Regions from separate parts of the Sphingobium sp. DN12 genome, predicted to be linked through region 1. Evidence: riboswitches for the same ligand, from Rfam matches in the RefSeq annotation. Region 1 holds a riboswitch; the other holds the start of a gene.
What was found. A riboswitch is a leader RNA that binds a small molecule or an ion and turns the genes downstream of it on or off. The one in region 1 is predicted to bind S-adenosylmethionine.
Positions count from the first base shown of each region.

Region 2: another riboswitch for S-adenosylmethionine. It lies ahead of ACI6S0_RS11950 (threonine aldolase family protein); the one in region 1 lies ahead of ACI6S0_RS10120 (homoserine O-succinyltransferase).

Region 1 covers NZ_CP173717.1:2,153,907-2,168,366, reverse strand. The annotation lists gene ACI6S0_RS10175 (ABC transporter permease) at 1-137, opposite strand, end outside; gene ACI6S0_RS10170 (ABC transporter ATP-binding protein) at 137-859, opposite strand; gene ACI6S0_RS10165 (efflux RND transporter periplasmic adaptor subunit) at 864-2,411, opposite strand; gene ACI6S0_RS10160 (efflux transporter outer membrane subunit) at 2,401-3,852, opposite strand; gene fabD (ACP S-malonyltransferase) at 4,043-4,978, shown strand; gene ACI6S0_RS10150 (crotonase/enoyl-CoA hydratase family protein) at 4,975-5,781, shown strand; gene fabG (3-oxoacyl-[acyl-carrier-protein] reductase) at 5,783-6,523, shown strand; gene ACI6S0_RS10140 (glycosyltransferase family 87 protein) at 6,536-7,759, opposite strand; gene ACI6S0_RS10135 (acyl carrier protein) at 7,967-8,200, shown strand; gene fabF (beta-ketoacyl-ACP synthase II) at 8,379-9,638, shown strand; gene mltG (endolytic transglycosylase MltG) at 9,748-10,719, shown strand; SAM-I-IV-variant riboswitch at 10,780-10,888, shown strand; gene ACI6S0_RS10120 (homoserine O-succinyltransferase) at 10,928-11,854, shown strand; gene ACI6S0_RS10115 (sugar transporter) at 11,865-12,284, opposite strand; gene ACI6S0_RS10110 (2'-5' RNA ligase family protein) at 12,392-12,895, shown strand; gene ACI6S0_RS10105 (hypothetical protein) at 13,099-13,740, shown strand; gene ACI6S0_RS10100 (NAD(P)/FAD-dependent oxidoreductase) at 14,142-14,460, opposite strand, start outside.
Region 2 covers NZ_CP173717.1:2,520,399-2,534,858, reverse strand. The annotation lists gene ACI6S0_RS12010 (arylsulfatase) at 1-558, opposite strand, end outside; gene ACI6S0_RS12005 (TSUP family transporter) at 680-1,459, opposite strand; gene ACI6S0_RS12000 (polyprenyl synthetase family protein) at 1,666-2,691, opposite strand; gene ACI6S0_RS11995 (chorismate mutase) at 2,853-3,131, shown strand; gene ACI6S0_RS11990 (cupin-like domain-containing protein) at 3,214-4,188, opposite strand; gene ACI6S0_RS11985 (DMT family transporter) at 4,261-5,163, opposite strand; gene ACI6S0_RS11980 (GntP family permease) at 5,209-6,669, opposite strand; gene ACI6S0_RS11975 (patatin-like phospholipase family protein) at 6,662-7,696, opposite strand; gene ACI6S0_RS11970 (heme exporter protein CcmB) at 7,804-8,451, opposite strand; gene ccmA (heme ABC exporter ATP-binding protein CcmA) at 8,442-9,059, opposite strand; gene ACI6S0_RS11960 (metallopeptidase family protein) at 9,056-9,463, opposite strand; gene ACI6S0_RS11955 (4a-hydroxytetrahydrobiopterin dehydratase) at 9,504-9,794, shown strand; SAM-I-IV-variant riboswitch at 9,830-9,938, shown strand; gene ACI6S0_RS11950 (threonine aldolase family protein) at 9,996-11,042, shown strand; gene ACI6S0_RS11945 (hypothetical protein) at 11,073-11,570, opposite strand; gene ACI6S0_RS11940 (patatin-like protein) at 11,567-13,900, opposite strand.

The DNA.
Region 1 (14,460 bases):
GCGGTCGCGCCATTGCCCAGTGTCACCATGGTGACGACGGCGGCGACGCCGATGATGATGCCGAGCGTCGTGAGGAAGCTGCGCATCTTGTGCCGGTTGATCGCCCGGAAGGCGAGGATGACAGTGGTGCCCAGCATCAGCCCACGGCTCCCTTCTGCGGTCCGCCCTGGCCCTTGTCGACCCGCTCCACCAGCCCATCCTTGAAATGGACGATGGTATGGGCAAATTCGGCCATGTCGGGTTCGTGCGTCACCATCAACACAGTGATGCCGCTATTCTGGTTGAGGTCGGTCAGCAATTGCATGATCTCCACCGACCGTTCGGAATCGAGATTGCCGGTCGGTTCGTCCGCCAGCAGCACGTCGGGCTGGGTGACGATGGCACGGGCGATCGCGACGCGCTGTTGCTGGCCGCCCGACAGTTCCGCCGGGGTATGGTCCCACCAGTCCTTGAGGCCCACCTTGTCGAGCGCGGCCATGCCCATCTCGTAACGGGTCTTCTTGTCCTCGCCGCGATAGAGCAGGGGCAGCTCGACATTCTCCAGCGCGCTGGTGCGGGCGAGCAGGTTGAAGCCCTGGAACACGAAGCCGAGATAGCGGCGGCGCAGCAGCGCGCGCTGGTCGCGGTCCAGCGTCTCGACATGGCGGCCCTTGAACAGGAACTGCCCGCCCGATGGCACGTCGAGGCAGCCCAATATGTTCATCGTCGTCGACTTGCCCGAGCCCGAAGGCCCCATGACGGCGACGAAATCGCCCTGCTCGATGTCGAGGTCTATGCCCTTCAAGGCCTGAAAGGCGGTGGGGCCGCTGCCGAAGATCTTGGTGATCCCCCGCAGCGAGATGATGGGATCGGCGGCCATTGGATCAGGTTCCGCTCTGCCGGCCGGTGCCCCGGCTTTCGGTGCCGTTGCTGCCCTGGGGGGCGGCGGGCGTCGGGGCGACCGGGGCGGTCTGGGGCGCGGCGTCGCCCGAATTGCCGAGCGACTTGACGCTGGCGGGGCTGCCGTCGGCGGCGGGATTGCGCGGGCTGTCCTTGGTGTCGCCAGCGGCGGGGTCTGCCTTCTGGTCCTCGGCGGGCTGCTGCGCGCCGGCGGCAAGCTGGCCGGTGATGACCTTCATGCCGGGCTTCAGGTCGCCGCCGGTGATGACGGTGCGCGATCCGTCGCTGGCGCCGACGGTCACCTGGATCGCCTTGGGATCGCCCTTTTCGTCGAGGACATAGAGGGTCTGGCTGCTGCCCGCGCCGAAATTGACCTGGCGGTTGGCCCCGCTGCGGCGCATGCGGCCGGGGCCGGGCAGGACGCTGGTGATGCCGCCGCCTGATCCGGCGCCGCTGCTGGGCTTGAAGCGGAGCGCGCTGTTGGGGACGAGCAGCACGTCATGCAGTTCCTGGGTCACGATGTCGGCGGTCGCGGTCATGCCCGGACGCAGGGTTTCGTCCGCATTGTCGACCGACAGCACGGCGGTATAGGCAACGACCGTGCCGGTCGAACTGCTGGTCGTGCTGGTCGAGGACGAGGAGGACGAGCTGCTGCTGGAGCTGTTCGACCCGACATTCACCCGCGTGACCTTCGCCGGGAAGGTGCGGCCGGGGAAGGCGTCGACGGCGAAATTGGCGGTCTGGCCTTCCTTGACCTGGCCGACATCGGCTTCGTCCACCGACACCTCGACCTCCATCTTGGTGAGATCCTCGGCGATGGTGAACAGCACCGGCGCGTTGAGCGAGGCGGCGACGGTCTGGCCCGGCTCGATGTCGCGCGACAGGACCACGCCGGTGACCGGCGAGACGATCTGGGCGATCGACAGGTTGGTCTGGGCGGTCGACAGCTGGGCGCGCGAGACATTCACCTGTGCCTGGGCAGAACGGAGGTTGGCGAGCGCGCCATTATAGTCGGCGCGGGCCGAATCCAGCTCGGTCTTGGCCGGCACCTTGCCGCCGGAAAGCTGATAGACGTTGAGCTGGCGATCCAGTGTCGCCTTGGCCAGTGCGACCTGCGCCTGCGCCTGGGCGACGCCGGCCTGGGAGGAGGCAACCTGGGCCTGCGTCTGGTTGATCGTGTCGACCAGACGGCGGGTGTCGAGTTCGGCGAGCTTCTGCCCCTTGGTCACGCGATCATTGACGTCGACATAGACGGCGGTGATCTTGCCCGACTGTTCGGACCCCACATCGACCTGGTTGATCGGCTTCAAATTGCCGGTGGCCGACACGCTGACCGTCAGGTCGCCCTGGCGCGCCTCGCGGGTGGCATAATTGGGCTTGTCATCGCCGGCAAAGCAGCGGGCGACAAGCAGGACGAGGATCAGCAGCACGACGCCGATGGCGCCGCGGATCAGCCATTTGCGATGCGGCTTTTCCGGCTTGGCGCCCAGAAAGTCGTTGAGATCCTGGTCGGGGCTGGCGTCATTGCTCATGGGGGCGGTCATCCATATTCTGCCAGCCGCCACCCAGCGCATTATAGAGCTGGGCGATGGCCAGGATCTCGTCCGATTGGGCGCTGGCAAGGCTGTTGCGGGCGTTCAGCAACGTGGTTTCGCTGCTGGACAGGGTCTGGAAGTCGATCAGTCCGGATTGATACTGGCTGCGCGCCAGGATCGCGGCATTGTTCGACGCTTCATAGGCGGTGGCGAACTCGATCTTGCGCCGGCGGGCACTGTCGAGCGAGGCCATGCCATTTTCGACATCCTCTAGCGCGCCGAGGACGCTTTGCTTGTAGGCGGCGAAGGCGCCGTCGGTCGCCGCCTTCTGCGCGCGGACCTGCGAGGCGAGGCGGCCACCATCGAAGATGGTCTGGGCGACATTGGCAAAGACGCCGCCGGTGATGAGGTCGAACAGATCCTTGAAGGCGTTCGACGTGGTGCCGATGTTGCCGCTGATGCCGAGCGAGGGATAGAGCTGCGCCTGGGCGACGCCGATCCGCGCGGTGGCGGCGGCCAGCGCCCGTTCGGCCGAACGCACATCGGGCCGCTGGCGCAGCGTATCGGCCGGAATGCCGGTGGCGATGTCGGTTGCGGCGGTGGGGATCGGCGCCGGCGTTTCGAGCGCGCGGGTCGCGTCGCCCGGCGCCTGGCCGGTCAGCACGGCAATGCGGTTGAGGCTGCCCTTCAGGCTGGCTTCGAGCTGGGGGATGGTGGCGTTGGTCTGGGCGAGTTGGGCCCTGGCCTGCTGCTCGTCGAGCGAGGAGACCAGCCCGGCCTGCAACCGCCAGCGGGCGATGTCGTAATTGTCCTGCTGCACCTTCTGCGTCTCGCGGGCGATGCGCAGCTGTTCCTGCGATGCGCGGGCCTGGACATAGTTGGTGACCAGCTCGGAAATGATGGTCATCCGCACATTGGCGAGGTCATAGCCGGACGCGGCAAGATCGGCCCGCGCGGCTTCGGCCGAGCGCGACAATTCGCCGAACAGGTCGATCTGCCAGCTGGCATTGGCGCCGGCCGAATAGCTGCTGGACCAGTTGCTGGCGCCGGTGGAGATGACGTTGCCGCTGTCGTCGACACGGGTGCCGCCGGCCTGGCTGCGGTAATTCTTGCCGCCGCTGGCCGATCCGTTCACCTGCGGCAGGAAGGCGGCATTGGCCTGGCGCAGGGATTCCCGCGCCTGCCGCAGCCGTGCCTGCGCCTGGACGATGTCCAGGTTGCCGGCGATCGCCTGATCGATCAGGCCGGTCAGCGTCGGATCGTTGAGCCGCGTCCACCAGGTGGCGAGGGTGGCGTCGTCCAGCGCGGCGCCGCTGCCCTGGCTATAGCCGGCAGGCACGCCCAGCGCGGCGGATTGCGGCGCGTGATAGTTCGGGCCCGCCGCGCAGGCGGACAGGGCAAGCACCGATCCCGTGAGCCATGCAATGCGATATCGCACCTTTTCCTTGCACTCCGTCGTCGTTAAAGGGGCCAGCAATATTCCCCCGGAGAGACAGGGGGCAGGTATGTCAGGTCGTTACGTGCCGAAAAGCAATGTACGCCTCAATGCCATATATGTCTCAAAGTGTAACGTGCGTGAATTCCCGTGTTTTTCTCCGGAAAGACACCAGTAGATCAGAGGATGGAAGATGAGGGCATTTCTTTTCCCAGGCCAGGGTAGCCAGTCGGTCGGCATGGGCAAGGCACTGGCCGAGGCAAGCCCGGCGGCAAAGGAACTGTTCCAGGAAGTCGATGACGCCCTGTCGCAGCATCTGTTCCGCATCATGGTGGAAGGCCCCGAGAGCGACCTGACCCTGACCGAGAACGCCCAGCCGGCGATCATGGCCAACGCGCTCGCCACGCTGCGCGTGATGCAGAAGGAAGGCGGCTTCAGCCTGGCTGACAAGGGTGATTATGTCGCGGGCCACTCGCTGGGTGAATATAGTGCGCTCTGCGCGGTCGAGGCGTTCGACCTTGGCACCACCGCCCGCCTGCTCAAGCTGCGCGGTCAGGCGATGCAGGCCGCCGTGCCGGTGGGCGAGGGCGCGATGGCCGCGCTGTTGGGCGCCGACATCGAAAAGGCGCAGGCGCTGGCCGATGCCGCTGCCGAGGGCGAAGTCTGCACCGTCGCCAACGACAATGATCCCAGCCAGGTCGTCATTTCCGGCCACAAGGGCGCAATCGAGCGCGCCGTCGCGCTGGTCAAGGATTATGGCATCAAGCGCGGCGTGCTGCTGCCGGTGTCGGCGCCCTTCCACTGTCCGCTTATGCAGCCGGCCGCCGATGCTATGGCGGAAGCGCTGGCGAAAGCGACGATCAACGCGCCGCTGCTGCCGGTCTATGCCAATGTGCTGGCCGCGCCGATCAGCGACACGACCGACATTCGCGAGCGTCTGGTCGAGCAGGTCACCGGCCGCGTCCGCTGGCGCGAGTCGATCGGCGCGATGTGGGACGCGGGCGTCACCGATTTCGTCGAACTGGGCGGCAAGGTGCTTGGCCCGATGGTCAAGCGCATCGCGCCCGACGCCACCGTGCGCAGCGTGGTGACGATGGACGATATCGAGGCGGTGCTGGGCGCGCTGTGAGCGAGAGCCCGGTCCTTAGCCACCGCGACGGGGCCGTCCTGACGGTCACGCTGAACCTGCCCGACCGGCGCAACCCCATCTCCGATCCGGCGATGGTGGATGCGCTGTGCGACGTGTTCGAGGCGGCGGACCGGGACGCGAGCATCCATGTCGCGATCCTGACCGGGGCGGGCAGTGCCTTCTCCTCGGGCGGCGATCTCAACGCGATGCGGCCCGATGCCGGCGGGCTGCGCGCCAGCCTGCCGGCGCAGACGCGGCGCAATTATCGCGCGGGCATCCAGCGCCTGCCTCTGCTGTTCCAGGCGATCGAGCTGCCGGTGATCGCGGCGGTCAATGGCCCTGCGATCGGCGCGGGGCTGGACCTGGCCTGCATGTGCGACCTGCGCATCGCGGGGCAAGGCGCGCGCTTTGCCGAAAGCTTCGTGAAGCTTGGCCTCGTCTCCGGTGATGGCGGGGCCTGGTTGCTGCCGCGCATCATCGGCTTTTCCAAGGCGTCGCAACTCTCGCTGACCGGCGAGACGATCGACGCGGGCGAGGCACTGCGGATCGGGCTGGTCGGCGATGTGGTGCCCAACGCGGACCTTATGACGGTGGCGCGGGCGCAGGCTGATGCGATCGCCGCCAATCCGCCGCATGCGACGCGGATGACCAAACGGTTGCTGCGTGCGGCGCAGACGGCCGAACTTTCGCAAATTTTGGAAATGGCGGGCGCCATGCAGGCGCTGGCCCACGCGACCGCGGATCATGACGAGGCGATCACCGCCTTCTTCGACCGCCGGCCGCCACACTTCAAGGGAGACTAGAATGTTCGATCTGACGGGAATGACCGCGCTGGTGACTGGCGCTTCGGGGGGCATCGGTTCCTCCATCGCCAAGGCGCTGGCCGCGCAGGGCGCCACGCTGGCGCTGTCGGGCAGCAATGAGGAAAAGCTCAAGGCCTTTGCGGCCGAACTGGGCGGCGACCACAAGACCTTGGTTTGCAATCTGTCCGACCCGGCCGCCGTCGACGCGCTGGTGCCGCAGGCGGTGGAAGCGCTGGGCGGCAAGATCGACATCCTGGTCAACAATGCCGGCATCACCCGCGACAATTTGATCCTGCGCATGAAGGACGAGGAATGGTCGCAGGTGATCGCGGTCAATCTGGAAGCCGCCTTCCGCCTGTGCCGCGCCGCCGCCAAGCCGATGATGAAGGCGCGCTTTGGCCGCATCATCTCGATCACCTCGGTCGTGGGCGTCACCGGCAATCCGGGCCAGTCCAACTATTGCGCGTCGAAGGCCGGCATCATCGGCATGTCGAAGTCGCTGGGCCAGGAACTGGCGAGCCGCGGCATAACCGTGAACTGCGTGGCCCCCGGCTTCATCCGGTCGGCCATGACCGATGCGCTGAACGATGCGCAGAAGGGCACGATCCTGGCCAAGATCCCCGCTGGCGATCTGGGCGATGGCGACGATATCGGCGCAGCAGTCGCCTATCTGGCGAGCAAGGAAGCAGGCTATGTCAACGGCCAGACCCTGCACGTCAACGGCGGCATGGCGATGATCTGATCGATCGCCCGGTCAGGCGGTCTTCGTCCGGCCGGGCAGACTATAAGCGAGCGCGCCGTCCAGCAGGATGGCGCGTCGCATCGCCAGCGCCAGCACCGCGATCGCGGCGATCAGGTTGACCGGCACATGGGTCCATTCCGACACGGCCCGGCCGAACAAAGGCGCCATCCAGGCATAGGCCAGCCAGCTTCGTTCCCAGCCAAGCACGCCGCGCTTGCCCATGTCGGCGGCGACGAAGGCGATCGCCATCCCCAGCAGCACATAGTCATAATCGAGCACATAGGGTGTGCAGAGCAGGGCGGCGCTGAGCGCAGCGGCGCCCCGCACTTCCATCGTCCCACGGCGGGCGACCAGCGCGGCGATGCCGATGGCGATGGCTGTCACCAGGCCCTGCACCACATAGGCGGCTGGAATGCTGCCGCCCCATTGGCGAATGGCGGCAAAGGGGCTTTGGATCTTTTCCCAGCCGGTGGCACCATTTTCGATGATGATATGCTGCGTCAGGGGCAGAGAATCGATGAAGGCCTGCCACACCGGCCAGCCCCAGATCAGCAATGTCAGCAGGCACAGGCCGGCCGAGGTCAGACCGGCGGCCAGGAAGGCGCGGGCATTGCCGCGTGCGATGATCAGCGCAGGGATCAGCACCGCAAATTGCGGTTTGTAGACGAGCGCGCCCAGCAGCATGCCGGCGATCCAAGGGCGTCGGTCGAGCAGGGCCATGCCACCACCCAGCAGGCCGGCGGTCATGAAGGCATTCTGGCCGTGGCCCAGACACACCATTACCACAGGTGCGCCGAGTGCGATGAGCAGCGCGTCGCGCTGATCCGGCAGGACATGACGGATGACCATCAATGCTCCGCCAAGCGTCAATCCCTGCCACAGGATCAGGGCGGGGACGTAGGGGATTTGCGCCAGCAACGTGGCCAGGATCAGGAAGGGCGGGGGATAGTGCCAGCCATAGAAGGGGATGGCGGGATCATGATGGATCGCCTTCTGCACTTCATAATGGGCGGGCCAGTTCCATGCCTGCGCGGCCTGACCCTGATCGGCCATCCATCCCGCCGTCCAGACGTTGGAGAAGTCCGTGCCAAGCGGCCGGCCGAGCGAATCTACCGTGCCATGCGCCGTCGCGAACAGGTAGGCGAGGCCGATCAGCGTCGCAGCCAGCATCAGCCAGGCGGTCATTCGGACCCGTTCGGGGGTGATGAACTGGTCGGGGCACAGGCGGTCGATCACCGCTGTTGACTGGCACAAGCGGCTGAAATTTTGGTAAACAACCCGTTGTTTCCGGGTTTTTTCCGGCTTTTTATTGCCGAAACGCACCTGTCCCTCCATCTAGGGGCTTGGCGGCCTTCCCTCTTGCCTCTATCGGGGCTTGGCACTAGGGCAATGCCTTAACGGTTATTCAGAACCACCAACGATACCCAGTAAGAAGGACCACTCATGAGTGAGACCGCGGATCGCGTAAAGAAAATCGTCGTCGAGCATCTGGGCGTCGAAGCCGAGAAGGTGACCGAGGACGCCAGCTTCATCGACGATCTGGGCGCAGACAGCCTGGACATCGTTGAACTGGTGATGGCGTTCGAAGAAGAATTCGGCGTCGAAATCCCGGACGATGCGGCTGAGAAGATCGCCACCGTCAAGGACGCGATCGACTATATCGACAGCAAGGCCTAAGGGCTTCGCGGCCTGCCCCCCGTGGCGGGCCGCCCTCCTTGCACAAGGATTGGCTCCTCCTGTCCGGTGATCCCGGAGCTTGGGGAGCCTTTTCGTATCTGGCCTGCCGTTCACAAGTGCGTGTGGAACGCCTAGATGAGCGGCACGGAACCAAAAATTGGAATTTCGGAGCAAGCATATGCGTCGCGTCGTCGTAACCGGCCTTGGCATGGTAAGCCCGCTTGGCGGGGATGTCGAAACCACCTGGAAGAACATCATCGCGTCGAAATCCGGCGCGGCGACGATCACCCGCTTCGATGCCACCGATTACAAGTGCCGCATCGCCTGCGAAGTGAAGCCGGCGGATCATGAATATGGCTATGACGCCTCGCTGGACGTCGACCACAAGATCCAGCGCCAGGTTGATCCGTTCATCGTCTATGGCATTTCCGCCGCCAGCCAGGCGCTGCGCGATGCGGGCCTGGACAATATGTCGGAAGAAGAGCGCCTGCGCGCCGGCTGCTCGATCGGTTCGGGCATCGGTGGCCTGCCGGGCATCGAAAGCGAATCGCTGGTGCTGGCTAACAAGGGCCCCAACCGCGTTTCGCCGCACTTCGTCCATGGTCGCCTGATCAACCTGATCTCGGGCCAGGTCTCGATCAAATACGGCCTGATGGGTCCGAACCATGCCGTCGTCACCGCCTGCTCGACCGGCGCCCACTCGATCGGCGACGCCGCGCGCATGATCGCGATGGACGATGCCGACGTGATGCTGGCGGGTGGCGCGGAAAGCGCGATCTGCCCGATCGGCATCGCCGGCTTCGCCCAGGCGCGTGCGCTCTCGACCGGCTTCAACGACACGCCGGAAAAGGCGTCGCGTCCCTATGACGTCAATCGTGACGGCTTCGTCATGGGCGAAGGCGCGGGCGTGGTCGTGCTGGAAGAATATGAGCGGGCCAAGGCGCGCGGCGCGAAAATCTATGCCGAAGTCATCGGCTATGGCCTGACCGGCGACGCCTATCATGTCACCGCGCCGCACCCGGAAGGCAATGGCGGTTTCCGTTCGATGCAGATGGCACTCAAGCGTTCGGGCCTCAGCCTGGAAGATATCGACTATGTGAACGCGCATGGCACGTCGACCCCGCTGGGCGACGAGCTGGAGCTGGGCGCGGTCAAGCGTCTGTTCGGCGATCATCTGGGCAGCATGTCGATGTCGTCGACCAAGTCGGCGATCGGTCACCTGCTGGGCGGCGCAGGCGCGGTGGAGAGCATCTTCTGCATCCTCGCCATGCGCGACCAGATCGTGCCGCCGACGCTCAACCTCGACGAGCCGAGCGAAAGCTGCAAGGGCGTGGACTTGGTCCCGCACGTCGCCAAGGAGCGCAAGGTGCGCGCGGTGCTGAACAACTCGTTCGGCTTCGGCGGCACCAACGCCTCGCTCATCATGAAGGCGATCTGATACGCCTGATCCTCCCCTGAAAAGGGGAGGATCATGTAAGCCATAGCCGGTTGGGCATTATTTGGGTCGGGCAGTTGGGATGATGGCAAGACGATCCGGCGCAAATCCGGTGCGGCGACTGGGCTGCATCATCCTCCTGATCGGCCTGGCCGTCATCGCCTTTGTCGGTTTCCGCTTCGTCCATGGCTGGACCGAGACGGGGCCGGCCACCCAGGATATCAGCATCGTCGTGCCGGAGGGATCGACCCTGTCCGACGCAGCGGTGCTGCTGAAATCGGCCGGCGCGGTGCGTTCGGCCGATGCCTTCCTGACCCGTGCCAAGGTCTTTGGCGGCGCCAAGCCGATCAAGGCCGGCGAGTTCGTGGTGCCCAAAGGCGCCAGCAACCGCGAAATCCTGTCCATCCTGCAGGGCGGCAAGACGCTGACCCGGCTGGTCACCATCCCCGAAGGCATGCCGTCGATCCTGGTGCAGGAACGGCTGATGGCCAATGACGAGCTGACCGGCGATGTCGCGGTGCCAGAAGAGGGCAGCGTGCTCCCCGACAGCTATGCCTTCGACAAGGGCGAGCCGCGCGCCGCGGTGCTCAAGCGGATGCAGGCGGCGATGGACAAGGCGCTGGCGAAGCTCTGGGTCGAACGCGCGCCCAACACGATCGCCAAGTCGCCCCAGGAGGCGATCATCCTCGCCTCGATCGTCGAGAAGGAAACCGCGATCGCCAAGGAGCGGCCGATGGTCGCCGGCGTCTACAGCAACCGTCTGCGCAAGAACATGATGCTGCAGGCCGACCCGACGATCATCTATCCGATCACCAAAGGCAAGCCGCTCGGCCGCCGGATCAAGAAGTCCGAGATCGCCGACGTCAACGACTACAACACCTATGCGATGACCGGCCTGCCCAAGGGGCCGATCGCCAATCCGGGTCGGCTGTCGATCCTGGCGGTGCTGCACCCGGCGGAGACGAATGCGCTCTATTTCGTCGCGGACGGGAAGGGCGGCCATATCTTTGCCGACACCTATCAGCAGCATAATGAGAATGTGCGGAAGTGGTTCGAGATCCGCCGCGCGCGGGGCGAGCTGTAAAGCCCGGCTTGGCCGATATATAGCCGGGCTTGCCACATGGTCCGGCGCGCGCTAGGGATAGTCCAGCATCAAGAGTTGGGGCGACGCCCAACGCCAACCTGCCGTTCCGGGCAAGGTGGCACTCCCGATCCGGGAGGATGTGGCCGATCCGGCAACAAAGCGGACCTCAGCCACCGATCGTCGCCCCGCCAGGAAGGACTGACGAGACGTGCCGATCAAGATTGCCGACGACCTGCCCGCCCGCCGCACGCTGGAAGCCGAGGGCGTTGCCGTGATGGGCGAGGCGGATGCGGTGCGGCAGGATATCCGCCCGCTGCGGATCGCGCTGCTGAACCTGATGCCCAACAAGATCGATACCGAGACGCAGCTTGCGCGGCTGCTTGGCGCCTCGCCGTTGCAGGTGGAACTGACGCTGGTGCGGATCAGCGACCATGTGTCGCGCAACACCTCGGCCGATCATATGCAGTCCTTCTATCGCGCCTGGACCGATGTGCGCGACGAGCGGTTCGACGGCTTCCTGATCACCGGCGCGCCGGTCGAGCATCTGCCGTTCGAGGAGGTGAGCTACTGGCAGGAACTGCGCGCCATCTTCGACTGGACCCAGACCCATGTGCATCGTTCGCTCAGCATCTGCTGGGCGGCGCAGGCGGCGCTCCATCATTTCCACGGGGTCGAGAAACATGCGCTGGAGCGCAAGGCGTTCGGCGTGTTCCGCCATCGCAACCATGCTCCGGCCTCGCCCTATCTGCGGGGCTTTTCCGACGATTTCTCGATCCCCGTGTCGCGCTGGTCGGAAGTGCGGCGCGAATCGCTGCCGGTCGATCGCGGGCTGCAACTGCTGGCCGACAGCGCGGAGACCGGGCCTTGCCTGGTCCATGATCCGCGCCATGGCTTCCTGCACATGTTCAACCATGTCGAATATGACACGCGCACCCTGGGCGACGAATATGCGCGCGACGGCGGCCGCCAGATGCCGGCCCATTATTTCCCGGATGACGACCCGACCCGGCCGCCGGAAAATCGCTGGCGCAGCCATGCCCATCTGCTGTTCGGCAACTGGATCAACGATCTCTACCAGACCGCGCCGTTCGACGTGGACATGATCGGCCAGGAGATATTGCAGAGCGCGGCCTGATCGGCGCCGATCAGCGCAGCAGACCCTTGGCCGCCTGGCTGCGGGCGTAGAGCCACTGGCCGATGCCGATCAGGACGATGACGGCCGGGAAGATCGCCGCGCCCGCGCCCTTCACCGCCAGCAGGTCGGTGCCAAGGAATGTGTATCCGAACTGGACGATCACCGCGAGCAGCGACAGCAGGAACAGCGGCACCGCGACGCGACGGCGCAGCAGCAGGGCGATCGCGCCCAGCGTGCCGGCGCCCACCGCCACCGCATAGACGACCCAGGCCCAGCCGGGCATCTGGGCGAAGGCGCGGGCGGTGTCGGGATCGGTTCTGGCGAGTTCGCTGAGGTCGGCGCCATATTGCATGACGAAGGCGGCGACGCCCATCAGGTTCCATAGCAGCAGGATGACGGCGATGATGACGAAGGATGCCGGTGCGCGCATGATGCTTCCCCTCCTGGTCCGCGCCTGCTTGCCGGGCGCGGCATCTGTCATCATATAGCCTGTCCCGGCCGGGCGAAAGTCCGCCATCGCGTTGCAGGGAGGCGGTCCTGGCTGATCCGATCATCGTCACCGCGCTGCTGGGCGCTGCCGATTTCGCCTGGGCGGATGGCTTGCGCCGCGCCCATTTTCCGCCCGAACGCAATCAGGTGCCGGCGCATGTCACCCTGTTCCATCATCTGCCGCCTTCGCTGCTGCCCGAACTCAGGACGCGGATGAAACAGATATGCGCCGGCCCGGCGCCACGGGCGCGGCTGGGCGATGTGCTGCTATTGGGGCAGGGGGTCGCCTATCGCATCGACAGTCCCGATCTGGCGGCGTTGCGTGGCGAATTGGCGGACGCCTTCACCGGCCTGCTGACGCCGCAGGACCAGGCCGGCTTTCGCCCGCATCTGACCGTGCAGAACAAGGTGGAGCCCAGGGTCGCGCGGGCGCTGGCCGACCGATTGCGCGCCGATTTCCATCCCCGCCCGATCGCAATCGCAGGCCTGGCCGCCTGGCACTATCGCGGCGGACCATGGGAACTGGCAAACGAGACCCGCTTTCGCGGGTAGCGACGGCAGAATGGGGACGACAGATAGCCCCTCCCTTTCAGGGAGGGGTTGGGGTGGGTGGCGAGCGCAGCGAGCTTCTGCCCGATCGACCGTAGGCCGCCGCAACGCGGCGCACCTACCCCCGGCCCCTCCCTGAAAGGGAGGGGAGTGGGAAACGTCAGATTCTGCTCGCATCGCGCCCGTTTGCCGGTCATTCTGGCCTCATGAACAAGGGCGTATTAGCTCAAGCGATGGTCCGCGCCAGCGAGGCGTTGGACGCCGTCTATCGCACTTTCGAGATGCCGGCGCCGTCGAGGATCGAAGGCTGCCCTTGCTGTATCGATACGCGCGGCACAGATGTCTTGCTCGCTACCCCATTGCGTGAAATCAGCGGTATGGCTCTCTGGCGCTATGTTTCGGGTGCGTTCCTGACGGTTGGTGACGAGCAAGACTTTCGCTATCTGCTGCCGCGCATTCTGGACGTGTCAGTGTCTGATCCAGCGAATGCCAACAATCCCGAGATCGTGCTGGGCAAGCTGGCGCTCGCGGGATGGGACTCCTGGCCACCGCATGAAAAAGCTGTGATCGAAATGTTCGTCGGAGCGTGGTTTGAACTGGCCCTGGCGAGAGATCTTGCAGAAGCAGATGAAGGTTGGATCGGATGGGATGCCGAGAGTGTTCTTTGTGGCGCGGCTCGAGCCGGGGTGCAGCTAGACCGCTGGCTGCTGCGATTGGCTGCGCCAGACGCCGCGCCGGTTCTGGCTGACATTAGTGATAGGTTCCCACGCGAGCCATCGGGTTTTTGGGAAGATGTTCCCTGCGCCTTTCATGCGGTGCGAGTATTTTTGGATCAAGGACGAGCCTAGATCAGCATTCGTCCGATCGGGGCATCCGACTTTCGACTTGCCGCTCATAGGAGCGACGGGTTCAAAAAAAAACGGGAGATTCCGATTATCGAGCGCGCTAAGCGGCCGGCTTCCCGGCCGTCTTTCCTACTCGGCATTTTTCTGGTCCATCCTGTGGGATGGAATTGGCCGCTCTTGTCGCTCCCACATCGACCGCATTGCCACAGCCTGCCGCAACAAGTCTGTCGCGTCATGGTCGCCTGATCGTCGCTTCGCTGGCGCGTCGGTGTCGCTTCACAGGCGCGCGATTGTCGCGCCGCCGTCGCTTTCCGATGACCCTATGCCGGGAAAATGGCGCAAAACGGGGCGACGACACTGTGAACTTCGTAGGAAAATCCGATTGTCGCGTCGTCGCCGACCGATCAGGCCAGGCCCACTTCCTTGAGCGGAATGCCGGCATCGGCCAGTTGCCCGGGGTCGAGATGGGCGCCCGACAGCACATGGGCGCGGCCCTGGACATAGTCCTTGACCGCATTGACGCAGTCGAGCGCGATCACCTTGCCGCCCTTCAGATAGACGACCGAGAAGCTGCGGGTGGCCGGATCGCCGCGCAGCACCGTCTGGTCGAAGCCGGTCGACAGGCCCACCGTCTGGAGCTTGAGATCATATTGGTTCGACCAGAACCAGGGGACGGCGTCATAGGCCTCTTCCTTGCCGAGGATGTGGGCCACGGCGGTTTTG
Region 2 (14,460 bases), 370 kb from region 1:
TTCGTCATCGATCGTCTTCATCCGTTCCGTCGTCAGCTGGCCCTCATCCTTGGTCGGGCCGTCCGCGGTTCCCGACACGACGCCGCGCACGCCCCATTTCTGTTCGAATTCCTTGGTCTGCGGGCGATCGGGATCTTCCGGATCTTCATTGGCATTGAGGTGATAGAGATTGCCGAAAAACTCGTCGAAACCATGGCGATGGGGCAGATGCTCCTCGCGATCGCCCAGATGGTTCTTGCCGAACTGCGCGGTGGCATAGCCTGCCATTTTCATGATCTGGGCGATTGTCGGGTCTTTTTCCGACATGCCCTGCGGCGCGCCGGCGCAGCCGACGGTCGTCAGGCCCGTGCGCGCCGGCATCTGTCCCGTGATGAACGCCGCGCGCCCGGCCGTGCAGGATGGCTGGGCATAGAAGGACGTCAGGCGGATGCCTTCATGGCCGATCCGGTCGATGTTGGGCGTGGCCACCCCCATCGTGTCGCCGCCAAAGGAACTGATGTTCCAGTAACCGATGTCATCCCCGAAAATGACCAGGATGTTGGGTTGCTTCTTCGCCATGCCGAGTCTCCGATCCTGATGGATGGACGGGAGGCTAGCGGCGAGCGGGCCGCGACGCTGCATGGGGATAATCCCGAGAAGCGGCGGGGACATCCCCTATGCCCGGCGAAGGGGGGGGCGCCTAGCCGAACAGGTAGATGTGGATCGGGTTCTTGGGATCGAGCAGCATCTTGGTGGTCAGCGCCAGCGACATGATGATGAGCAGCGGCTTGATCAGCTTCGATCCGAAACGCATGGCAAGGTGCGATCCGATCTGGCCGCCGGTGATCGATCCGACCGCCATGGCCAGGCCCGCGATCCAGATGACATGACCGCCCGCGACCATGGTCAGCAATCCCGCGACATTCGAGGCGAAATTGGCCGCCTTGGTCTGGGCGGTGGCGCGCAGCAGCGACAGGCCGCCCAGCGCGATGAAGATGGTGGTGTAGAAGGCGCCGGCACCGGGCCCGAAAAAGCCGTCATAGAAGCCGACCACGCCGATCATGCCGGACAGGCCCCATAGGCCGACGCGGGCATGGCGATCGGCATCGCTGAGCTTGGGCGAGAAGGTGAAATAGGCGGCCATCGCGATCAGCAGCGCGGGCATCAGCCCGGCTAGGATCGACGGATCGACCCGTTGCAGCAGCCAGGCGCCGCCGATCGACCCGATGAAGGCGGCGATCACCGGCCCCTTGTAGGTTTTGAGGTCCATATGGCCGCGCCGGGCATAGGCGACGCAGGCGCCGAAGGTGCCAAGGCAGCTTTGCAGCTTGTTGGTGGCGACCGCCGGCACCGGCGGCACGCCGGCGGCGAGCAGCGCGGGCAGGGCGATGAGGCCGCCCCCGCCGGCCATCGCGTCGATGCAGCCGGCCATGAAGGCGGCGGCCATGAGGAAGGCGATGGTTTCGGGGGACAGGATCATGATATTTACCCCGTTCGGGCTGAGCGAAGTCGAAGCCCGCACCAGAGCGAAGCGAAGGAACTTCGCCTGCGGCTCAGTTTTGCCCTTCGACTTCGCTCAGGGCGAACGGATATTGGAAGGGGAAACGAGCAGAAGTGCCCGTCTCCTCAACTTATGGTTTGCCGCATTTTCCGAGTCAGCGGACCTCCGTCCGCTTCGAAAATGCTTCAGTACGCCCGTGCTATCGCGAATTCGACCGCTTCGGTAAGGGCCGCTTTCGCCTTGCCGGCATCGAACATGCCCAGCGCGTCGATCGCGCGCTGGCCATAATGGCGGGCGCGGGCCAGCGTGTCGGCGATGGCGCCGGTCTGGCGCAGCAGCTGCGTGGCGTGGGCCAGATCCTCGTCGCTGATGCGATGGCCCGAGATCGCGGCCTTCCAGAAGGCCTTGTCCTCGTCCGAGCCGCGCGCATAGGCCAGGATCACCGGCAGGGTGACCTTGCCGTCGCGGAAATCGTCGCCGGCATCCTTGCCCATGGTGGCGCCGTCCGATTCATAGTCGATCGCGTCGTCGATCAGCTGGAAGGCGATGCCAAGATTGCGGCCATAGACGTCGAGCGCATGTTCCTCCGCCTCGCTGCGGTCGGCGACCACGGCGGAAATGCGGCAGGCGGCGGCGAACAAAGCGGCGGTCTTGGCGCCGATGATGTCCAGATATTGTTCTTCGCTGGTGTCGATCTTGCGCTGGGCGGTCAGCTGGTTGACCTCGCCCTCGGCGATGATCGCCGATGCGCCCGACAGGATCTTGAGCACCTTGAGCGACTCGGCCTCGACCATCAGCTCGAACGAGCGGGAGAAGAGGAAGTCGCCGACCAGCACGGAGGCGCTGTTGCCCCAGATGATGTTGGCGGTCTTGCGGCCGCGGCGCAGGCCCGATCCGTCGACGACATCGTCATGCAGCAGCGTGGCGGTGTGGATGAACTCGACCGATGCGGCCAGCTTGTAATGGCGCGATCCGGCATAGCCGACCAGGTCGGCGCAGGCGAGCGTCAGCATCGGCCGAAGCCGCTTGCCGCCGCCGGCGATCAGATGGCCGGCCAGTTCCGGGATCAGCGGGATGCGCGACTGCATCCGGTCCAGGATCACGCTGTTCACCTGGTTCATGCCATCGGCGACGAGCGCCATGATGGGAGCGAGCGAAGGGGCGCTGGTGCGGCCGATCGGGTGGACGTTGCCGGGGGAGGATGCAGTCATGACAAGCGTCCTCTGGCGGGGCAAAAAGCAGATGGCAAGCGGGAATAGCTTGCCTGCGCGGCGCAATGGCGCAAAAAGCGCGCCGGACGATTGATTGACGCATCGCAGTAACGGAAAAGCCACGCCTTTTCCCGCCGCGATGCCCCTGTGGAGAATGCCAGGTGGATGAGACTTTGAAGCGCTATCGCGAGAGCATCGACAATATCGACGCGGCGCTTGTCTTCATGCTGGCGGAGCGGTTCAAGGTCACCCAGGCGGTGGGCGAATATAAGGCGACCCACGACCTGCCGCCGGCCGATCCGGGCCGGGAGGAACGCCAGATTTCGCGCCTGCGCCAGCTCGCGCTCGACGCCAATCTCGACCCCGACTTCACCGAGAAATTCCTGCGCTTCATCATCGACGAGGTGATCCGCCATCATGAGCGGCTGCGGGAAGGCTGATTTTAAAAAAATGCGCGAAAGAGCGCATTTTTGAGGCGGTGGTGCGGCAGGATGTGCGGCAGCACATTCTCCAGACAACGCTCTAACCCGCTGGATAATTTTCATGGCCCGCATTGGGCCAGTGGAAATGCGTGTAGGTCAGCATGGTCGAGAAGCTTTCCGACCGGACCTGATGCCACCAGCCGATCGGGATGAAGAGCAGATCGCCCGGCGTCAGGCGCACTTCGTAGCGCAACACGTCGCGTGCGCGCGGGTATTGATCCAGCCGCGCCGGATCGGTGAGGTCGCCGACATCGCTGAAGACATGGCGGTTATGCGCCAGCCGGCTGGTCTGCGACGGCGGCACCAGAATGACATGCTTCGTGCCCGTCACCTGCGCCAGCAGATTGTTGGTGAGGTCGAAATGCAGCGGGGTGAAGGCGCCCGCGCCGCCGATCCAGAGCATGCCGGGCGTCGGCGCCAGATAGGTGTCGGGATGGCCAAGGTCGGCCTGCAGCGGCGCGAGGGCCGGGCCGTTCGCTGCGCTGTTATAGGCGGTCAGATAGGCATCATTGCCGCCGTCGCGCACCAGGGCGATGAACTGGCGGAAGGGCGCGCGGCGCTTGTGCCGGTCCTTGGCCAGCTCATAGTCGGCGGCCTGTGCGCGGCCGCCCTGATATTCGATTTCCGCCGCGCCAATGGCATCGACCAGATAGTCCGGCGTCCATTTTGCGCAGGCGGGCCAGCCCTCCATCGCCCCCTTGATCAGGACCGGGCGGCCGGGCGCGTAGAAATTATGGAGGAAATCCTCGCCTGACAGCGCGTCGGCGGTCAGCAGGCCGGAGGCGTAGGGGGACAGGGCGCGCTGCTGTTCCATGACATTCAGCAGCCAGTCGCGCCGCTTGAGCGCGAGCGCGCTGTCGTCGCGGGGCGCTGGTGCGGGCTTGGGCGGCACATGGGGCATGGCATTGGCGGACGGCGCGCCAAAGCCGACCTGGCGCAGGGTCATCTGCATCTGCATGTCCGCCGCCTGCGACAGGATCGAGGGCAGCGGCGGGGTGCGGCCGGATTTGCTCATGACCCGCCCTAGCGCGCGATCATGACCGCCATGTTGCAGGATGTGACGAACCTGTGACGGCGCGGTGGCGGCTCAGGCCGGCTCCACCACCTCGGTGGGTTTCGGCTGCGACCGGCCCAGCAGCACGCCGCCCAGCGCCAGCGCGAAGCCGGCGATCTGCACCGGGCCGAGCTTCTCGCCGAACAGCAGCCAGGCCTCGACTGCGGCAAGCGGCGGCACCAGCAGCAGCAGCATCGACATGCGCGTCGGCCCCTGGGTGCGCACCAGCCACACCAGCAGCGACAGGCCGGCCGCCGACAGGCCCAGCACCGACCAGCCAAGGCCGATCCACATCATCGGGCTATTGTCCCAGCGCCATTCGCCCACGATCAGGGTAGCGGCGATCGCCACCAGTGCGCCGCCGGCATTCTGCACCGCGCCCGACACCCAGATCGGATCGCCGCCGATCGTGCCGCGCTGGATCAGCGTGCCGCCGGTCATCGCCAGCACCGCGACAATGCCGGCAACGGCGGGGATCAGGGTGATCGCGCCCGCGCCTGATTTGGCGATCGCCGGCATCAGCACGCAGCCGACGCCAAGGATGGCGATGGCAAGGCCGGTCCAGGCGCGCGCGGGCAAGCGCTCGCCCAGTATCGCGACGCTGGCGACCGCGACCATCAGCGGCTGGGTCGCGCCCAGCAGCGACATGATGCCGGCCGGCATGCCATGGCTGACCGCCCACCAGCTGAGCGTCAGGTAAAGGCCATGCAGCATCGCGCCTGCCGCCAGATGCAGCCCCAATTGCCGGCCGCGCGGCCAGGGCTGGCGGCCATGCAGTGCCAGCGCGCCCAGCAGCAGCGCGGTCAGGCACAGGCGCGCGGCCAGGATCAGCTCAGGCGCGCCATGGGGCACCATCGCGCGGGCGACGATGAAGCCGGTGGACCAGATCAGGACGAACAACAGGGATGCGATAATGCCGAACATGGCGCAGCCCATGGCCGATGCGCGCGCGCCTGTCGACCCGGCCAAGGGGCGAAGGGATCAGAAGCTGCCGATCGTTGACCCGATCAGGATCACGGCGACCAGTGCCGCGAGCGAGCTGACGATGCCGGCCATGGCGATATCCAGATAGGATTCGCGGTGGGTCACGCCGCTCAGCGCCAGCAGGGTGACGATCGCGCCATTATGCGGCAAGATGTCGAGTGTGCCCGATCCGATCACCGCCACCCGGTGCATGATGGCGGGATCGGTGCCGGTCTGCGCCGCAATCTCCATATAAGTTGGCCCCAGCGCCTCCAGCGCGATGGTGAGCCCGCCCGAGGCCGATCCGGTGAGCGCGGCGAGCAGGTTGGTCGCCACCGCCAGCGACACCAGCGGCCCGCCGCCCATGCCCAGCACCCAGTCACGGATCATGTGGAAGGCGGGCAGCGCCGCGATCACCGCGCCGAAGCCGACCAGGCTCGCCACGCTGATGATCGGCAGCACGGCGGCGTTGGCGCCCGAATCGATGCTGTCGCGCAGGCTGACGAGGCGGCCCCGGTTGCACAGGATGATGGCGAGCGTCGCGATCATCAGCGCCGCCGTCACCGACCATATGCCCGCAACCGCGCCCAGGCTGGTGCTGCCCCACAGCGGCTCCGCCAGGAAGGGCGCATCCCAGGTCGGGAACAGCCAGAGCGAGAGGATGAGGTTGCAGCCGATCATCACCCCGATCGGCAGGAAGGCGATGGCGAGCGAGGGGCGGTCGTCGGTCGGCGCCCCTTTGTCCATCTCTGCGGGGTCGAAGGTGGAGGCGGTGGTCGTATGCTCGCGCATCCGCGCGCTGTCGACCGGCGCGGCGGGGGAGAGGCTCGGGTCATAGCCTTCCAGCCGGGCGGCGGCGGCCGCCTGCGCCCGCAGCAGCCAGCCCAGCCCCACCGCCAGCATGATGACCGCAGCGATCAGGCCCAGGCCCGGCGCCGCATAGATGGAGGTGCCGAAGAAGGGCATGGGAATGACATTCTGGATCGCTGGCGTGCCGGGCAGGGCGGTCATGGTGAAGGTCGATGTGCCCAGGATGATGGTGGCCGGCACCAGCCGCCGGGGGATATTGCCGGCGCGGAACAGCGCCTGCGCCATCGGCACCAGCACGAAGAAGGCGACGAACAGGCTGACCCCGCCATAGGTCAGGATCGCGCCGGCCAGCACCACCGCCATGATCGCGCGGCCGGACCCCAGCCAGCCGATCATGGCATCGGCGATGCTGCGCACCGATCCGCTGTCGTTCATCAGCTTGGCGAAGATCGCCCCGAGCAGGAACAGCGGGAAGAATTGGGCGAGGAAGCCGGCGGCGGCGACCATGAATATCTGGGTCCAGCTCGCCAGCATCGGATAGCCCGAAAAGCTGGCGGCGATCATCGCCAGCGCCGGGGCGAGGAACAGGACGCTCCAGCCGCGATAGGCCATGGCGATCAGCGCACCGAGCGCGACCAGGATGCCGAGGAAGCTCAATGCCTCAGACATGGGCGAGCAGCGCGTCGATATCGAGCGTCGATTCCCGGCCGATCGCCTGGCCATGATCCTTCAGGAAATCGTCCGCCGCCTTGCGCCCGATCTTCTTGAGCTTCCACAGGAAAGCCCATTCGGCGTTCAGCTTGGACGAATGGCCGAATTGCAGCATGTCGGCGCTGGCGATGCGGTGGATGCGCATCTTCGCCCATTTCTCGCCCTCGCCATGGCCGGGGTCGGCGACCTGGCGCAGCAGCGCCATCATCCGGATTTCCTGCAACAGCACGGCGTTGAAGGAAATCTCGTTCAATCGGCTGGCAATGTCGCGCGCGGCGTAGAGGTCGGTAGCGCGCTCGACCGGGTTCACCTGGATCAGGATGGTGTCGTCGGAATCGCAATCGCGCACCAGCGGCGTCAGCGTCGGATTGCCCGAATAGCCGCCGTCCCAATAGGCCTCGCCATCGATCTCGACCGCGTGGAACATGGTGGGCAGGCAGGCGGAGGCTAGCAGCACGTCGGGGGTGATTTCGGCATTGCGGAACACGCGGGCCTGGCCGGTGCGCACGCTGGTCGCGGTGATGAACAGGCGGATCGGGCTGGCGGCGAGATGGTCGAAATCGACGCACTCGTTGAGGATGTCGGTCAGCGGATTGAAGCCGCCCGGATTGAGATCATAGGGCGAGCAGAGCCGCGCCATCAGGTCCATGCCGACATAGAGTGGCGAATAATCGAGCGTCCAGCGGCCGAGCGCTATGTCGAGCGGGCTGCGGCGGAACGGGCTGAACATCGCCCCGTCCGACACCTTGCTCCAGAAACGGGTGAGGGCGCGGCGGGCACCCGGCGCGCCGCCATGGGCATAACCGCTGGCCAGCACGGCGGCGTTCATCGCCCCGGCCGACGTGCCGGATATGCCATCGATCCGCAGCCAGGGTTCCTCCAGCAGGCGGTCGAGCACGCCCCAGGTGAAGGCGCCATGGGCGCCGCCACCCTGCAGGGCCAGGTCGATCAGGCGGCTTTGCGGTGCGGCAGTCGGATCGGGCATCGGGCACCTCGCGCTTGGCGGGCATGGCCCGCTGTCGGAGCTTGTTGCGATGCAGCATGGGACCATTGCGGCCCGCCAATGTCAACGCCCTGCGCGTTGCACAAACCTCATTCCCGACCCGCGCGGATCGCCGCGCCGCCCGCGATCGGCGTGATCGCGACCAGCAGCAGGGAGGCGGCGCCCAGGAATTTGAACGCGGCGCCGCTGCCGTCGCCCAGCGTGCCCGCGCCAAAGATCAGCAGCGGCACCGCCAGCGGCAGGGCGAGCAGGCCCGCCAGCGCGCCCGACGAGCGCAGCCCGGCGGTCAGGGTCGCCACCAGCAGGCCAAGCGCGGCCAGCGCGGGCGTACCGATCAGCAGCCCGGCCTCCAGCGTCAGGATCGTGGCGCCGTCCAGCTTCAGCAGCGCGGCGGCGGGCAAGGCGGCGATCATCAGCGGCGGACCGAAACCCAGCCAATGGGCGATCAGCCGGGCGATCACCACCATCTCCTCGCTGATGCCGCGCAGCGCGATCTGGTCCAGGATGCCGGCATCGCGATCCGGCGCGACCAGCCGGTCGACCGGCAGCAGGCTGGCGAGCAGCGCCGCGATCCACAACATGCCGCCACCGGTGCGGGCGAGCAGGGCGGCATCGGGGCCGACCGCGAAGGGATAGAGGCTGGCGACCAGCAACAGGAAGGCGACCGGCAGCCACAGGCCGGCCGAGCGCCAGGCCTGTCCCAGGTCGCGGGCGACGAGCAGGGCGATCAGTCGCATGACGCCTCCTGCGCCGGGTCCGGCACATGGGCGGCCATGGCGATCCGCACCGGATCGGTCAGCGGCAAAGGCTGGTGCGAGGCGGCGACGACGATGCCGCCGGCCGCCAGATGGTCTGCCACCGCGGCGCCGAGCAGCGCGACCGACGCATCGTCCAGGCCATTGGCCGGCTCGTCGAGCAGCCAGATATCCGCGCCGCTGGCGATCACGCGGGCGAGCATGGCGCGCTTGCGCTGGCCGGTGGACAGCATGCGCACGGGCACATCGCGCAAGGGGGCGAGCGCCAGGGCGTAGAGCGCGCGGTCGAGCGCGGCCGCATCCACCCGGTCAAGCTGTGCCCAGAAGCCGAGTGCGCGATGAAGCGGCAATTCCATGTCGAGTGCCAGCCGCTCGTCGGCCAGCGCGACGCTGCCCTGGCGGTCGATCGTCCCGGCATAGGCGGGCAGCAGTCCGGCGCACTGGCGCAGCAGGCTCGACTTGCCGATGCCGTTGGCGCCGTGCAGCAAGGCGCTGCCGCCAGCCGCCAGCACCAGGTCGACGCCGGCAAAGAGCAGGCGTCCGCCGCGCAGACAGGCCAGGCCCGACAGGCGCAGCGCCGCGCCGCTCATGGGGCGACCATATCCTCCAGCACATGCATGTCGATGTCCGACAGGCCGAAATGATGGCCGATCTCATGCACCACGACATGGGTGATGAGCGCTTCGAGCGGCACGCCGGTTTCGACCCATTCGTCGAGCAGCGGGCGGCGGAAAAGATGCACGGTCGGCGGCAGGTCGCCGGTCTGCGCCTCCTGCCCGAAGGGACGGCCGCTATAGAGGCCGGTCAGGCCGAACGGATCGTCAATCTCCATCTCCTTCAATATATCGGCGTCGGCGAAATCCTCGACCAGCATCACGACATTGGAGAGATAGGAACGGAAGGGCTCGGGCAGGCGGTTCAGGGCCTCCAGCGCGAGTGTCTCGATTTCCTGTGGGGTAGGGGCGAAGCGGAACGATTGACCAGTGTCAGGCATGGCTGTCACATAGGCGAAAGAAATAACGCAGGATAGAGAAATGCTTGCCAGACTGAACGAAACGGAACGGGCGATCGCGCTGGCGGATTTGCCCGAATGGACGGCGGTCGCCGAACCGGACGGGATCGCGCGCAGCTTCACCTTTCCCGACTTCGTCGCCGCCTTCGGCTTCATGACGCGGGTGGCGCTGCTGGCGGAAAAGGCGGACCATCATCCCGAATGGTCGAACGTCTATAACCGGGTCGAAATCACGCTCACCACCCATGATGCCGGCGGCCTGTCGCAACGGGACATCGATCTGGCGAAGGGGATAGAGGCGCTGCTGCGCTGACGCTTGACGCGGCATCGCCCGGCCGATAATCGCCCCGGCAACATCAAGAGTCGGGCCAACGTCCGACACCAACCTGCTCCCCGAGCAAGGTGGTGCCTTTCGAAAGAGGGGGATGTGGCCGGACCGGCAATCCAACGGGACATGCAGCCACGACGACGTTGATCCGATGCTTGGTCACACACCAGCAGACGGAAGCATGACGTGCCCATTTCCACACAGCAATTTGCCAGCGACAATTATGCCGGGGCCTGCCCCGAGGCGCTCGACGCGATGCTTGCGGCGAACAGCGGATCGGCAACGGCCTATGGCGAGGATGAATGGACGCAGCGCGCGGCCGACAATTTCCGCACCCTGTTCGGCGGCGATGCGGAGGTCTTCTTCGTCTTCAACGGCACGGCCGCCAATTCGCTGGCGCTCGCGGCGCTGTGCCAATCCTATCATAGCGTGATCTGTTCGGCGTCTGCCCATGTCGAGACCGACGAATGCGGTGCGCCCGAATTCTTCTCCAACGGGTCGAAGCTGCTCGCCGCGCCCTCGGCCGACGGCAAGCTGACGCCGGATGCGATCCGGCAGCTCGCGACCAGCCGGTCCGACATCCATTTCCCCAAGCCGCGCGTCGTCACCATCACCCAGCCGACCGAGACCGGCCTTGTCTACACGGTCGAGGAAGTGCGCGCGATTTCCGCCGTGTGCCGCGAACTGGGGCTGAAGCTGCATATGGACGGCGCCCGCTTCGCCCATGCCTGCGCCAGCCTTGGCTGTGACCCGTCGGAGATCAGCTGGAAGGCGGGCGTCGATGTGCTCTGCTTTGGCGGCACCAAGAATGGCATGGCCGTGGGCGAGGCGGTGATCTTCTTCGATCGCGCGCTGGCGCAGGATTTCGACTATCGCTGCAAGCAGGCGGGGCAACTGGCGTCGAAGATGCGTTTCCTATCGGCGCCCTGGATCGGCCTGCTGGAAAGCGGCGCCTGGCTGCGCAACGCTCGCCACGGCAATGATTGCGCGCGCCGGCTGGCGGCGGCGATCGCCGACCTGCCCGATGTCAGCCCGATCTTCCCGGTGGAGGCCAATGCGCTGTTCCTGTCGGCCCCCGCACCGGTGCTGGATGCCCTGCGCGCGCGCGGCTGGCGTTTCTACACCTTCATCGGCGGTGGTGCGCGATTCATGTTCGCCTGGGATGCACAGGTGGAACGGGTCGACGAACTGGCCCGCGACATCAGGGAAGCCTGCCTGGCAGTCGCCGCCTGACCGGATGGCGCTAGTGCGGGCGAGGCGGCCTCAGGGTTCCTCGCCCTCGATGCGGGCGTCATAACTGCTCAGCGCGCTGATGACGTCCGGCATCTTTTCGTAGCGCTTGCGCAGCAAGGCCAGCTTCGCGTCGGTGCCGGAGCAGAGTTCGGCGACGCTTTCCTCGATATAGGCGCGCCGTTCCGCATCATAGGGTTCCTCGCCGCGGAAATGGTCGCAGCTGTCGCGGTCGACCATGAAGGCGGTGACTTCGCGCGGGAAGGGGGCGGGCTGGGCTGCATTGCTGGACGGCGGCAGGTCGAGCGAATTGGTCGGGCCGGGCGGGCCGACGGTGACGATCGGCGCCGGGCGCGAGGGCAGGACGGCGGGCGGAGCGGGCGGCGGCGGATCGGGCTGGACGACGGCAACGGCCACCTGCTGCGGCGTGCTGACCGGGGCGGCCTGTGCGCTGTCATCGGACGAGCCCTTGCAGCCGGTGACGAGCACCAGCGCCAGCATCATCGGAAACAGCTTCAAACGCCCCTTCACCCGATTTCCTCCCGCAGTCCGGCGATCAGATCCGCAACATGCGGCAAGCGCGACTCTTCCTCGTCGAGGATCGCCAGAAACGCTGCCCGCCTATAGTTGCGCAACGCCCCTTCGGGAAGACGGGTTGGGGCAGGAATTGCGGAAATTACGATATCCAGCAGACGCTCCACCCCATGGAGCCTGCCCCACAGATAGTCATTCTCCCGATAGACCCGGCTGAAGAAGGCACCAAAATTGTTGAATTCTATGCCTTTTAGCGTGGCGTTGGCGCCGCCGGCGCGGATGGCGGTGCAATCTTCGGGCGAAATCCGGTCGACCTTGATCGGATCATATTCATCGACAGCGTCACCCTGAAGCAACGGTAGGGTCGCGATGTCGGAGAAGGGGAAGCCGAGATAGGCCAGCAACATGGTGCGGCGCCCGGCCTTGGGCAAGTTGGCGAGCGCTTCGGCCAGCAGCATGTCGGCGGCTTCGTCGCGGGCGCGCAGGCCGCGCGCCTGCGCCATCGCCTCCAGCGCGGCACCGGCGTCGGTCGGCACCTGCGCCGCGGCGGCGCGGACATGATCATTGTAGAAATCATTGCCCTCGCATTCGGTATAGAGGGCGAGCGCGCGATAGATGGCGTCGTGCATCGCCTGCACCGCTTCGCTGTCGGCATCGGCCTCCAACTCCAGCGTCTCGGCCAGCCGCCGCGCCAGGAAGCGCAGCCGGCGGATGCGGAAGGGGAGGTCATGGGTGCGGAAGAAGAGGACGGGCGCGGCGGCGGAGCCGGCATCCTCGGTCAACTGGTCGGCACCGATCGCGCGCACCTGCTTCCAGATCGCCTGGCGATAGGCTTCGCGCATCATCGGCGCATCCTCGCCGCTCAACTGGAACAGACGCGCGGCCAGATCCTCGACGATACCCGACAGCTTGAGATGGGCATAAGCGGGGAAGGCGAAACCGGCCGAGGCGGCGGCACGCTGCTGCGCCTTGCCGCGCCAGGCCGACAGGCGCGCCGGCGTGGGCCGGTCGAGGAACAGCATGCGGCCGATAGCCCCCTCCACCTCCGCCTCGATACCGGGGCGCAGCGCCTGGATGATCCGGCCCATGCGGCGGATGCGGGCGGAATGGCGGTCGATCGCCTCCAGATTGTCGCGGATCGGCTGTTCGCGCGGAATGTCCGACAGCGCGCCGAAGATGGTGCGGAAAAAGCCGGGGAGCGGCATATTCTCGCCGATCGGCGCTGCTTCCTCCTCGCCCTCGCGGTTGAGGTGGATCGACCGGTGGCCGGGCTTGGGATCGATATAGACGAACCGACGGTCGACCTCGCGCCGCGACGGCCGGTTCTTGAGCGCGCCGATCGCCTGGGCGAAGGGGGCGTTGGCCAGCACCGATCCGTCGATCAGCACCGCGTCCTCCGCCTCGCCCCGTGCCGCCCGGCGCGGCAGTACGCGCGCCAGGAAGGCGTCGCGGCCGGGCCAGGCGCGGTGGCGGCGCTTCAGCACCCGGTCCAGCTCGCGCACGGTGAAGGGCGGGAAGGCGCCGGGGAAGCTGGCGGTGGCGCGCGCGGCAAAGACCAGCTCGGCCGGATCGGCAAAGCCGCTGGCGCTGCCGCCCCGGCCGCGAAAGCCGATCGACAGCCGATGTTCGGTCTCGATCACCTGGGGCGGGCTGTTGAGGCTCAGGCTCTGCACATGGCCGTCGAAATCGGTGACGGTGACGAACAGGTCGAGCGGATGGCCGTCGGGCAGCAGCGACGGGCCGGCCGGCGTCGCCGCCATCGCGTCGAACGCGTCGAGCAGCATGGTCGAGAATATCGCCCCGCCAAAGGGCGGCTCGAACCAGCGCGAGCGGATGAAGCGCGACAATTTCATCCGCACCTCTTCGCGCGTGTCCGGGGCGACGGTGCGCTCGACCGCGTCACCGGGGCGGCGCGCGGCCATCCATACCAGCGGCGTCGCCCAGAATTTGGTCAGCGCGCGGGCGGGGCGGGCATCGGGATCGAGCAGTTCGTCGACATCGGCATTGTCGAGCCACAGCGCGGTCAGCGGTTCCAGAGACTGGCCGGTCTCGATTGCCTGGGCCAGGAAGATGCCGTTGATGCCACCCGCGCTGGCGCCGGCGATGATGTCGGGCAGGATGCGCAGCCGCGTGCCGCTCGCTGCCTCGATATCGGCGAGCAGCCGATGATAGACCGTCTCGCTCGCCTCCTGCGGCGCCACCCCGTCATGAAAAGCCCGGCTCGCCCGCGTCAGGTGCCAGATTTCCTTGGTGATGCCGTGCATGTAGACGGCCAGGCTGATCCCGCCATAACAGACGAGCGCGAGGCGTAATTCCTTCTCCCTCATGGGGATAGGGATCGCAAAGCCAGGCCGCCTTGTCGAGAGGCGGAATGTCCCACCCCCTGTCCGAAAGCGGGAAGGGGGCGGAGGTGGGTGGCTAAGCAACGGCCTGTTTTCCACCGTCATCCCCGCGCAGGCGGGGATCCATCTCCCCAGCGTCGGACCAGATGCAAGGTCAGGGGATGGATTCCCGCCTACGCGGGAATGACAAAATGGGTTGGGGAGCGGACTGTCCGAAAATCCTCCCCAAGCTTGCTTGGGGAGGGGGACCGCCGAAGGCGGTGGAGGGGCAATAGCGTTGCGCTTGCGCCATTTCCCCTCCGTCAGCGCTTCGCGCTGCCACCTCCCCAAGACAAGCTTGGGGAGGAACTGGGAACGACCAAAAATGGTCGATTTATGGCGAGCCGCTAAAAGCCTAGCGCCTTGAATAAAGCGTTTTCCTCTTCATCACTGATGCGTCGGGTGCGCAGGCTATGTATCTCATTTATCAGCAATCCGCGCCTCGTTATTTTCCCAGTAAAATCAGCTTCGATCAATTCGCTCGAAATTCCGGGATGGTAGAGCGC